Regions from separate parts of the Lysinibacillus sp. NPDC094177 genome, predicted to be linked through region 3. Evidence: riboswitches for the same ligand, from Rfam matches in the RefSeq annotation. Region 3 holds a riboswitch; each other region holds the start of a gene.
The links. A riboswitch is a leader RNA that binds a small molecule or an ion and turns the genes downstream of it on or off. The one in region 3 is predicted to bind thiamine pyrophosphate.

Region 1: another riboswitch for thiamine pyrophosphate. It lies ahead of thiM (hydroxyethylthiazole kinase); the one in region 3 lies ahead of thiC (phosphomethylpyrimidine synthase ThiC).
Region 2: another riboswitch for thiamine pyrophosphate. It lies ahead of ACQKNC_RS10500 (ABC transporter substrate-binding protein); the one in region 3 lies ahead of thiC (phosphomethylpyrimidine synthase ThiC).

Annotation. Positions count from the first base shown of each region.
Region 1 covers NZ_JBNNTW010000008.1:75,705-79,983, forward strand. The annotation lists gene sppA (signal peptide peptidase SppA) at 1-14, opposite strand, end outside; gene mbcS (acyl-CoA synthetase MbcS) at 222-1,811, opposite strand; TPP riboswitch at 2,133-2,231, shown strand; gene thiM (hydroxyethylthiazole kinase) at 2,320-3,075, shown strand; gene thiD (bifunctional hydroxymethylpyrimidine kinase/phosphomethylpyrimidine kinase) at 3,075-3,899, shown strand; gene thiE (thiamine phosphate synthase) at 3,889-4,279, shown strand, end outside.
Region 2 covers NZ_JBNNTW010000005.1:138,150-142,428, forward strand. The annotation lists gene ACQKNC_RS10485 (ABC transporter ATP-binding protein) at 1-583, opposite strand, end outside; gene ACQKNC_RS10490 (ABC transporter permease) at 561-1,331, opposite strand; gene ACQKNC_RS10495 (thiamine-binding protein) at 1,331-1,621, opposite strand; gene ACQKNC_RS10500 (ABC transporter substrate-binding protein) at 1,623-2,627, opposite strand; TPP riboswitch at 2,797-2,906, opposite strand; gene ACQKNC_RS10505 (TetR/AcrR family transcriptional regulator) at 3,443-4,051, shown strand; gene ACQKNC_RS10510 (MFS transporter) at 4,115-4,279, shown strand, end outside.
Region 3 covers NZ_JBNNTW010000013.1:13,390-17,668, reverse strand. The annotation lists gene ACQKNC_RS18185 (methyl-accepting chemotaxis protein) at 1-32, shown strand, start outside; gene ACQKNC_RS18180 (AEC family transporter) at 225-1,154, shown strand; TPP riboswitch at 1,438-1,552, shown strand; gene thiC (phosphomethylpyrimidine synthase ThiC) at 1,688-3,466, shown strand; gene ACQKNC_RS18170 (catalase) at 3,745-4,279, opposite strand, start outside.

The DNA of each region.
Region 1 (4,279 bases), on a different contig from region 3:
CTTTTACCATTCATTCCATTCCGCCTCCTCATAACGTAATACGATTGATACCCTAATTTGTTTCATACTTATCGCAATAATAACGTGATCTTATCACGGTGATGAGCCAATACTATTGCTTTAACCTATTCAACCTATAATACATTACCTAATCTCAAAAAAAAAATCAAAGTTCATAAAAAAAGCAGGAACTTTGATTTTCGACATTATTTCCTAGGAAATTAATGATGATTGATGTAATGGACTTTTTCTTGCTCACGTAGTTCGACACGACGAATTTTGCCTGATGTAGTCTTTGGTAGCTCAGTAACAAACTCAATCGCACGAGGATATTTATAAGGTGCTGTTAAAGTTTTCACATGGTTTTGTAATTTTTTAATAAGTACTTCATCACCAACTTCTCCGTCACAGAGCACAACAAATGCCTTTACGAGATTACCACGAATCCCATCCGGACTTGCGACAACGGCAGTTTCTTTCACTGCTGGATGCTTCAGTAAAGCATCTTCTACCTCAAATGGGCCTATCGTATATCCAGACGATATAATGACATCATCCCCACGTCCTTCGAACCAAAAATATCCATCTCCATCTTTATATGCACGATCCCCAGTAATATACCAATCGCCTCTAAATTGTAAATTTGTACGTTCAGGATCGTTTAAATATTTTTTAAATAACGCGGGTGTTTCACAGTGTACAGCAATATCTCCAACTTCTCCAATTGCAACAGGATTTCCAAAATCATCGATAATTTCAACAGTATTACCCGGAGTAGGTTTACCCATTGAGCCCATTCTAGCCTCCATCCCTACCATTGTACCAACAAGTAATGTATTCTCTGTTTGTCCATAGCCATCTCGTACTTGTAGATTAAAGACCTCGGAAAATACTTTGATCACTTCACTATTTAAAGGTTCACCCGCTGACACAGCTTGACGTATTGTACTTAAATTGAAATCATGTAAATTTTCAAGCCCTGCCATAAGACGGTATTCGGTTGGCGTGCAACACAGAATATTAATATTGAATTTTTCAAGCAGTGAAAGGTATGTTGCTGCATCAAAGTGTCCTTTGTAAACAAATGCTGTAGCACCACTTCCTAAAGTAGCTAGAAACGGACTCCAAATCCATTTTTGCCAGCCAGGCGCTGCTGTAGCCCAAACAATGTCACCTTCTTGAACACCTAACCAATTTGGTGCAGTAGTTCGTAAGTGTGCGTAACCCCAGCTATGTGTATGTACCGCTGCCTTCGGATTACCTGTTGTACCACTCGTATATGCTAAAAATGCAATATCTGTACTCTTAGTCGGCGTAATGCTTATGTAGGTTGTTGGTTGGCTTTGCATTTTTTCAAGCAACGGCTGCCAAGGTTCATGTGCATGACCAATGACAAATTGCTGTATTTCTTGTAAATTTTCTACATTATCAAATTGTTCAATATAAGGCTCAAATGCAACGACGCCTTTTGCATCAGCATGATTGATTCGATATTCAATATCCTTAGTTCTTAGCATTTCTGAGCTAGGTATAATGGTTAAACCTGCCTTTAAGGCAGCAATGTACACAATATACGCTTCAACCGATCTCGGTACCATGACTAAAATAACATCACCTTTTTTTAAACCTTGAGATGTAAATACATGTGCTGCCTGATTCGCCTTTTCAAGTAAAGCTGTATATGTTATATACTGAATTTCCTCGTCTTCGTTATAAACTAATAATGCATTTTTTGTAGAATCCTGAGCATATTTTTCAATTTCCTCTGAAATGTTATACCATTCTGGTGCAATTAAATCTTCTCTTCTCATGGCAAATGCCCCCTTTTGTTACGCTTATTATAAAACTCAATTTTTATCTTTTTCAATGGAATACACTCTAATTCAGTAAAGTAGTGACAACTATCATGCTCTGCTATATGGCATCAGTCACGTTTTGGTTCTATTAATTTCAACTTGGAGTAATTATTGCTGTCGCTTCGTTATCACTTCGCTTTCGCACAGAAATCATTTGTTGCTGTCGCTTCGTTATCACTTCGCTTTCGCACAGAAATCATTTGTTGCTGTCGCTTCCCTATAAAAACTTACTATTGAACATGAATGAATAATATGGTACATTTTGGTCAACTAAAAGCATGATTGCAGGGGGACTCATTTAGAGTTGAGAAGGTAAAACCTGACCCTTTGAACCTGTTAGTTAATACTGACGTAGGGAGCAATTCACATCTATTTACTGATGAAAGGCTCTTTTGCGTGTTTTTTCTACACGAAAAAGAGCCTTTTTTGCACGCTTACGTCCATCCAACAAGGAGGACTTAAATTGGTATTTCATACTATCCGCAAACAAAATCCACTTATTCATTGTATTACTAATTATGTTGTGGCTAATTTTCAAGCAAATGGCTTATTAGCAATAGGCGCTTCTCCAGTCATGGCTGATGACAGTCATGAGGTTGAAGAAATGGTCGCAATTGCCTCGGGTTTATTGATAAATATCGGTACCCTTAACGAGCGAATGAAAGAATCAATGTTACTTGCAGGAAAAAAAGCAAATGCTCTTGGCATTCCCGTTATTTTAGATCCTGTTGCAGCAGGTGCAACAACCTACCGGAAACAAACGGTACAGCGACTACTGAAGGAAATTAAATTTTCGGCAATTCGTTGTAATATTGGAGAGCTTGCGGCTATCGCTAATGTAGACTGGCAACAAAAAGGCGTAGATAGCGGTAGTGGTTCAATATCTTTAGAAGTTGAAGCACAGAAAATAGCTCAACTCTACAAATGTATTGTTATTGTGACTGGTGAAAAGGATTTTATTACTGATGGTAAACATCAGCAATGGGTTACAGGTGGCAATTCTCAAATGACAGAAGTTACTGGAACAGGTTGCTTATTGAGTGCAATTTGTTGTGCCTCCTTCGCTGCAGGAGATAAACCATTTGACCAATTGGTAGAAACATTATCGCTTTATAAAAAAGTGGCAGAGCAAGCCACTTCTTCTTCTCAATATATTGGAGATTTTCAAATTGCAGTATTAAATGAACTACATCGCCTTTCCAAGGATGGTGAAGAATGATGCATATTGTAACGACAATTGCTGGTTCAGATAGTGGCGGCGGTGCAGGCATACAGGCTGATTTAAAAACATTTCAGGAATTAAAGGTATTTGGAACGTCTGTTATTACAGCTTTAACAGCCCAGAACACACTTGGCGTATCAGATGTCTTACCAATTGAAGTGAGCTTTATTGAGAAACAACTTAAAGCGCTAATCAAGGATTTTTCAATTAGTGCTGTTAAAACAGGAATGCTGTTTTCCTCCGAAATAATACAATCAATTGCACATATTTTAGCCAAATTAAATATTCCGCTTATTGTAGATCCTGTCATGATTGCAAAAGGTGGCGAAAGCTTATTACAGCAAGAAGCCATTGAGGCAATACGTAGTTATTTACTACCTTTAGCAACAATTGTAACACCGAACATTCCTGAAGCAGAAACCCTTTCAGGAAGGAAAATCAATTCTTTTGTAGATATTAAAGCAGCAGCTCAGGTCTTATTACAAATGGGTGTTCAATGTGTCATTATTAAAGGCGGTCATTTAGAGGATAAATGTTTTGCTATTGATTATGTATTTTTTAAAGATGGTCGGTCATTTTTCATGCAGTCCACTCGTATTGCAACAAAAAATACGCATGGTACAGGCTGCACATTTTCTGCGGCATTAACAGCTTTTCTTGGCCGTGGATTACCTTTAGAAGAAGCCATTGAGGAAGCTAAAAAATTTATTCAATTAGCAATAACTTATGATTTATCTATTGGTAATGGCCATGGTCCAACAAATCATTTTGCTTATCAAAAATATAAGGATTCCTGTGAGGTGATCATTCATGAAACGTGACAATCTACAGTTATATTTTATTATGGGTACCAGTAATGTTTTAAATCATGAGCCAATAAACGTTTTAGAGAAAGCTCTGCAATCTGGAATTACTATGTTTCAATACCGTGAAAAAGGGCCAAATACACTTATTGGGCAAGCCTATGAAAATTTTGCTCGCAAATGTCAAAAGCTCTGTCATCAGTATAATGTTCCATTTATCATCAATGATGATGTAGAGCTAGCTATAAAACTTAGAGCGGATGGTGTTCATATTGGACAAGGGGATTTTCCTGTGTCGATGGTACGTAAAAAAATTGGTAACATGATCCTAGGTGTTTCTGTTCATTCACAAGCTGAATTACAAACTGCTCTACAATACGGTGCTGACTATGTAGGAA
Region 2 (4,279 bases), on a different contig from region 3:
GATCGGCTAAAAAGAGAGCTTCTTCGATACTATGTGTAACGAACAATATAGATTTTCGATATTCCTCCCATATTGATAAAAGCCACGCCTGCATTTCAAGCCTTGTAAACTCATCAAGTGCAGAGAACGGCTCATCTAAGCATAAAATGGGCTTGTCACTAATAATTGCACGAATAAATGACACTCGCTGTTGCATACCGCCAGACAACTCATTTGGATACGCATTTTCAAACGCTGCAAGCCCTACTTTGTCTAACCATTCCAAGGCGCGTTCAATATTTGGTTTTTGCTGAAGCTCCTCAACGATCGTCACATTTTCTACTATCGTACGCCAAGGCAGTAAACATGGTTGCTGAGGCATATAGCCAATCGTACCTCTTTTTTGCTGGATATCTGTACCGTTTAATAAGATAGCTCCCTTATCAATAGAAGTCACACCACCAATTAATTGAAAGAGTGTGCTTTTTCCACTTCCTGAAGGGCCTATAATCGCCACAAATTCCCCGTCCTTCACTTCAAAAGATAAATTACGAATGACTGGAAGGGAATCAAATGATTTATCAATGTTTTGAATGCTGAGCATGTAAGCCTCTTCCCTTCACAACAAGCTTTTCTAATAATCGAATAGCACTAAATAATAGTAAACTTAAAAATACAATAGCAAAAATCGCTACAAACACACGATCCGTTCGAAATGATGATTGTGCCAATGTCATATAGACACCAATCCCCTTTTTCGCACCTAGCCATTCCGCAATGACAGCCCCCATTACGCTATACGTTGCCGCAATCTTAATGCCTGAAAAAATCGCAGGGTACGCATAGGGCCATTCAAGCTTCCAAAAGGTTTGTGCTTTCGTTGCCCCAATCATTTCAAAATAATGCTTGAGTTCAGGCGAGGTTTGACGAAAGCCATCCATTGCCGAAATAACGATAGGGAAAAAGCACACAAGACAAATAATAATAAGCTTTGGCAATAAACCAAAGCCAAACCAAATAACTAATAACGGTGCTAGGACGAGCACAGGGACATTCTGCGACATAATGAGAATAGGATAAAATAGCTCCCGTACAAACGCAAAACGATGTAATAATACGGCAACTGTTAGCCCACATAATATCCCGATGGCAAGACCTAGAAGTGCTAATTGAACAGTTGCAAACGCATGCGGCAAGAACGTATCATACGATTGAAAGCCTTCTTTCAAAATGGCACTCGGTGCAGGCAATAGCCATTGTGGAACATCTGCAAATCGGACAATTAGTTCCCATATGAATAAGAGGAAGACGATAAAAATTATCGTCCTCCCTTGTTTGAAAGCCTGTTTCATCACTGGTATTTCTCCGTTAGCGTATCCATTGTAATACCTGATGGCTGATATAAAATTTTCACTTGCGTAATGACATTGATAGCGCCAATCTCAATCATCTTGTCATTCATTTTTTCAATGATTTGTAGCAAAGTTGATAACTCACCCTCCATTGTAGTTTCTAGTGGATGAACTTCGTATTTAACCCCTGAAGCGTCTATAACCGCAATCGCTGCATCAACAAATGGGATCACATCTTCATATTTTTCAGTTTTCGGGATAATTTGTACACTTATTAATGAGTTTGCCATACTACTTTGTCTCCTTTTTCGGTAAAAAGTCGTTTGTAAATGCTTGTTTTGCGTTAAATTCGCCTTCTAATACTTTGTTGTCTGTCATCCATTTCGCGTAGTTTTCCCAGACAGTTAATTTTTGCTCGCCCCATTGTGAAGCGTCATCTTGATACTTATCTGCTAGCCATTCCTGACTTTTATGCACAAGGTTTTTATCTAAATCAGGTACCGCTTCTAATAAAATATCAGCCGCTTCTTTTGGATGATTTATCGCGTATTCATAGCCCTTTGCTGCAGCAGCGACAAATGCTTTTACTGTCTCTGGGTCATTCTTAATCATTTTTTCGTTTGTAGCTAGTACAGGTGTGTAATAATCTAACTGATCACTATAATCTGTTAAATATAGCATGTTTAGTTTTTCGCCACGTAGTTCTGCTTCGATCCCTGTCCACGCATAATAAATCCACGCAAAATCAATATCTTTTTTCATCATTGTGAAGAAATCCATATCACCTGCATTGACAATATCTAACTTATTAATATCTGCATTATCTTTTTGCATAAGTGATTGTAACACTGCCTTTTCAACTGGTGCACCCCAACCACCGTATGTTTTACCTTCAAAATCCTTCGGAGACTTAATGCCTTTTGATGCAATAGATGCGAAGCCAGAAGTATTATGTTGAATAATCGCTGCAACGGATACTAAAGGTACGCCCTGCACACGTGCCTGTGTAATCCCTTCCTGGTAGCTTACACCAAACTGAGCCTTACCAGACGCCACTAGTTGATCTGCACCCGTTTCGCCAGGTAATAAAATATCAACATCTAGGCCCTGTTCTTTAAAGTAGCCAAGTTTTTTAGCTACATATAAACCTGTGTGATTTGTATTCGGCGTCCAATCTAGCACGACCGATACCTTTTTTAATGCATTCGCATCGTTTTTATCCTTTGTTTCCTGTTTTTCGCTACAGCCCACTAACGTTAAAAGTGTAGCCAACAGGATAAATAACCATTTTTTCATATTTAATCCTCCCAGAAAGTAATGTGAAAGTGTACATGAATGAATGTTTTCACCAGAAGAAAGCGTAATCACAATTAGTATGTACCCAAGGTTTGCACATACTACAAAAACATAAAAAAAACGCCTAGGATTCCACCCAGACGTTTTACAATCAGTATCAAAAACTTTCTTTTTTTGAATAGATGTTCCCTACGCTGGTACGAGCCAAATCAGGTTCAAAGGGTCAGCATCTATCGGACACAATCTCAGCTGGCAACACCAGCCCCCCTACATTCTTTCCATATGAACTTTTCGTGATTATTATACCCATATCAATCCGGAATTGACAAGGGGCTGTTTATCGTTAGCGCTGAATTATTATTTCACAGCCTCATTTGTAAATCGTTCCTTAAAGAAAGCAAGGTAAAAAATCACCACTGTAATTGAGGAGGACACTGAAAAACTCTAAAATAGGATGTTTTTACAGTATTTTTTTGCATGAGGATTATTTTACTTTGCAAGGATTTAGCGCGGCGGCGTGAGACTCCTGCGGGAAAGCGAGACAGACGAGAGCCCGCACGAAGCAAAGCGTAGGAGGAGGCTCGTCGCTCGCCCGCGGAAAGCGAACGCCAGAGCGCTAAATCCTAATGATAGATTTTTATTAGAGTTTTATTGAAAAAACCACTTTTTCAGTGGCCTCGTAATTGAGGCCTCATGCTTTTAACGTAATTAATAACTAAATATACAAAAAATTCTTTCGTTATATTGACAATGGTAACAAATTACAATAAAATTTGATTGATTAATCAATCATTTGTTATGAAAGGAATGTTTAAATGAAAACTATACTTACTAATGATGAAAAAAAGAAGAGAAAAAGATCTACTATCCTAAACGCCGCCATTAAATTATATAGTGTGAATGGATTTGCCGAGACAAAAGTTGCTGACATAGCAAAAGAAGCTGGTGTTAGCTTTGGTACCGTATTTACATATTTTGATTCAAAAGAAGTACTTTATGAAGTAGCTATTTTGGAGCCATTGGAAGAAATCAAACCTTATTTTATGGAGTTAGAAGAACATTTTAAAGGTGAGCCTCTTGAAGTTGTGAAGGAAATGATAGATTGCCATATACAACTTTTTTCAACGAGAAGTGAATACTTACGTCTTATTCAGCAGATTCTTGCAAGACCTGATCGTTTCCCAAAGCTTTTTAAGGAACTAGATGATTTCGTAAAAGTATTTATACACAGTATTTATTCGGTTATTAAAGAAGGTCAAAGGCTTGGGTACTTTTATGAAGAAACACCTTCATTAATTGCTGAGTCATACTTATCCATCTTAAACGGAATGCGTTTAACATTTATTGATGAATATACAAACGTCATGCAGAAGAATATCTCGAGACAAGCTCTGAGATTATTTGGGCCAATCTCAAATAAATAAGCCACCTCCCCCTTTGCCTGACCAACACCAGTAGACAATATATTATTAAATAGGAGTGATTATATGAAATTGAGAGATATCCATCCTAACATCAAACTTCGCCTAGCCATGCAATTTCTAGGCGGCCTTATTTCTATGGCTGTTACCCCTTTTCTGGCAATTTATTTTACTCAAAATATCGGAGCTACTAAAACGGCTATTATTCTTATAGTAATAGTGATTAGTGGT
Region 3 (4,279 bases):
AAGAGGTCGTTAATCGATTTAAGCTTGCCTAATAGCGTTTTCAGAAAGACTGCTTCATATCTGAGGCAGTCTTTCCTTTTGAGATATTTTCTGATAAAAGACATTGGATTAGTGTTGTGCATTTTTGAGAAAATGCCTTGTTAGGAGTGATGGGATGACGTTGAGGTGCATTGACCGAGCATAAAAACAGCACTACTATAGAAAAGGAAAGGGGGGACATCGATATGATGTATCTCGGTATGATTTTCTTCCAAATCGTAGCTCCTATTTTAGTGCTTCTAGTACTTGGTGCAGTTTTACAAAAGAAATTTCGTTTTAATTTAAAGGCGCTATCTCAGCTTATTACATATTGCTTCATGCCAGCAGCTGTTTTTGTGAATTTATATGAAACGAGTATAGAGCTGTCAGTACTTGGACAAGTTGCGTTATTTATTTTACTCTTTATCGGCAGTCAAATGGTGCTTAGCCATTTTATAGCAAAGGGACTTGGTTTAGTAAAAACAGAGGCTGCAGTGTTTAAAAATAGTGTTGTCCTTATTAATTCAGGCAACTATGGTATTCCAGTCGCGCAAATGATTTTCGTGACGCAGCCGATTGGAGTAGCGATTCAGGTCATTCTCGTGATATTTCAAAATATGACGACCTATACATACGGCTTATACAATTTAATTTCTTCAACAAAATCGGGCATGTCTATTGTGAAAGACTTCCTCAAAATGCCTATTATTCATGCACTTATTATTGGTGTAGCCATGAACTATTTTAATATCACTATTCCGCAGTTCATAAGAATTCCGGTAGATCATGTGGCAGATGGCTTTATCGCTGTGGCATTAATAACTTTAGGGGCACAACTATCACAGCTTGAAATCAAATCTATGTTCAATAAGATTGTATTCATTAGCTGTTTTACACGACTAATCATAGGGCCAGCCGTAGCATTACTTATCATTTTTACACTTGGCTTAGATGGTGTCGTGGCGCAATCGCTTTTTATAGCTAGTTCGTTCCCAACATCAAGAAATAGCTCTAGTCTGGCATTAGAATATGATGTAGAATCGGCAACTGCTGCACAAACAGTATTATTTTCAACGATTGTGAGCTGTATTACAGTGACGATTGTGATTTATGTAGCGGAGCTGTTGTTTACCTAACAAGTATAAGTTTATTAACAAAACGAGGGAATGAGTCACCCGTTGTTGATAAAAACTGAGATTGTTCTGATAAAACAAGATAATATTCCGATAAAATCTGAAATTGTTCCGATAAAATGAGCTTTTGTTCCGATAATTCTTCAAAGACATATTTTCTCGAGGGCATCCGATGAGTGCGCGCTCACGTTCTCATCTGGACGCTAACTCTTGATGATAAACCAAAAATAATCAAATCAAGCTTCCATCTCTTAGCAATATCTGCTACACTATCATCAAACTTAATAGTATTAACTAGGGGAGTCTGATGAGTCAGGCTGAGAGGGAAACGCTTAGAGGTTTCTTGACCCTTTGGACCTGATCTGGCTCATACCAGCGTGGGAAAGTTAACCATTATTGCACTCTATGTTATTTGCGATAACTATACCTTTACATTCTTAGCCGGATCCAAAATTTTCTTTGGATTCGGCTTTTGTTTTTGTTGGGGTGAGCTAGATTCGGTCCTTGTATAAATGTAAAAGGGAGCGAAGTAGTTTATGACAACAGTTAGCGACAAGAATATTACGATTATGTCAAATTTTGATGGAAGTAAAAAAGTTTATGTAGAAGGATCTCGATCAGATATTTTAGTGCCAATGCGTGAAATTGCTCTAAGCCCGACGACAGGAAGCTTTGGTGAAGAGGAAAATGCGCCAGTACGTGTTTATGATACGAGTGGCCCTTACACTGATCCTACGTATAAGGTGGATATTACGAAGGGATTGCCAGCTTTACGTAGGTCATGGATCAAAGAACGAGATGACGTTGAGGAATACGAAGGTCGCACTATCAAGCCAGAAGATAATGGATTCCGTAATGCTGATGATCCACGAATTCAAGAAAATGTTTTCCCAGATCTATCTAGAAAGCCTTTGCGTGCGAAGGAAGGTAAAAATGTAACACAGCTTCACTATGCGCGAAAGGGAATTATTACTCCAGAAATGGAATTTGTAGCAATTCGCGAAAATATGGACCCTGAATTTGTGCGCTCAGAGATTGCGGCAGGGCGTGCTATTTTGCCATCTAATATTAATCACCCTGAGGCTGAGCCAATGATTATAGGACGTAACTTCCATGTGAAAATTAACGCTAATATTGGAAATTCAGCGGTGTCATCCTCTATTGCAGAAGAGGTAGAGAAAATGACGTGGGCTACACGCTGGGGCGCTGATAACATTATGGATTTATCGACTGGTAAGCATATTCATACGACACGTGAATGGATTATCCGTAATGCTGCGGTGCCAGTAGGAACGGTGCCGATTTACCAAGCGCTAGAAAAAGTAAATGGTGTGGCAGAGGATTTAACGTGGGAAGTGTATCGTGATACGTTGATTGAGCAGGCTGAGCAAGGTGTTGATTACTTCACGATTCATGCAGGGGTACTGCTACGCTATGTGCCATTAACAGCTAATCGTGTAACAGGCATAGTGTCTCGTGGAGGCTCGATTATGGCACAGTGGTGTTTATTCCACCACCAAGAGAGCTTCTTATATACACATTTTGAAGAAATCTGTGAAATTATGAAAGCCTATGATGTTGCCTTCTCCTTAGGTGACGGTTTGCGTCCTGGTTCTATTGCAGATGCTAATGATGAGGCTCAATTTGCGGAGCTAGAAACGCTAGGGGAATTAACGCAAATTGCCTGGAGGCATGATGTACAGGTGATGGTTGAAGGACCAGGGCATGTACCAATGCATCTTATTAAAGAAAATATGGACAAGCAGTTAGAGTTGTGTAAGGAAGCTCCTTTCTATACTTTAGGGCCGCTGACAACAGATATTGCTCCTGGCTATGACCATATTACATCAGCCATTGGTGCTGCGATGATAGGGTGGTTTGGTACGGCAATGCTATGCTATGTGACACCTAAAGAGCATCTCGGCTTACCAAATCGTGAGGATGTTCGTGTAGGGGTTATTACGTATAAAATTGCTGCACACGCGGCTGATTTAGCGAAAGGGCATCCGGGAGCGCAGCAGCGAGATGATGCGCTATCTAAGGCACGCTTTGAATTTCGCTGGCGCGATCAATTCAACCTATCGCTTGATCCAGAGCGTGCAGTTGAATATCATGATGAAACATTGCCTGCAGAGGGAGCAAAAACTGCGCACTTCTGTTCAATGTGTGGACCTAAGTTTTGTAGTATGAGAATCTCACAGGATATTCGTACTTATGCAAAAGAAAAAGACTTAAATACGACTGAAGCAATCCACAAAGGTATGCAGGAGAAGGCAGAGGAATTTAAAAAGGCAGGCAGTCAAATTTATCAATAACTATTAGAGCGGGCTTGTGTCTATTAAATTAGGCACAAGCCTTATTTTGGTTCATCTCCAAAAGTGGTGGATGACATTTATTAAAAACTACCCATGTATACAAGTTGATTGGAGTGGAGGCTGGGCGACTCCTGGAAAGCGCCCAATCGGAACGGAAATCAGCCACACATTTTGATGATGAGACCTCATTTGGTCATTAAGATAAAAAAACTCCATGTGAAGTTGCCCTACGCATGGAGTAAAAAGTTGGATTTGGATATCAATATAATAATAGAAAATTAAACGTTAGTTGGTTGTTTTACGTATGGGTTTGAAAGATCCATACCTTCTAATGAAAGACCCATAGCTTTTGCTACACCTTCACCATATGCTGGATCAGCTAAATAGCAGTGAAGAATATGACGACGTTTGATGAACTCTTCAACAGACGCCATATCATTAGCAGTAGTTTCGAATAGGCGTTGTTGCTCTTCAGCAGTCATTAGGTTGAATAATTTACCTGGCTGCTCGAAGTAGTTATTGTCGTCTTCACGGAAGTCGTGGATACCTGCATGACCATCAATACGTAATTCAGGCTCTTTATAGTCTAAGTTATGCTCCCATTCGCCGTAGCTATTTGGTTCATAGCCCAAAGTTGAGCCAAGGTTGCCATCGAAACGCATAGCACCATCGCGGTGGAATGAACGGAATGGGCATTTTGGTGCGTTTACAGGAAGCATGTAGTGGTTTACACCTAAGCGGTAGCGTTGAGCATCTGCATATGCAAAGATACGACCTTGTAACATTTTGTCTGGTGAGAAGCTAACACCAGGA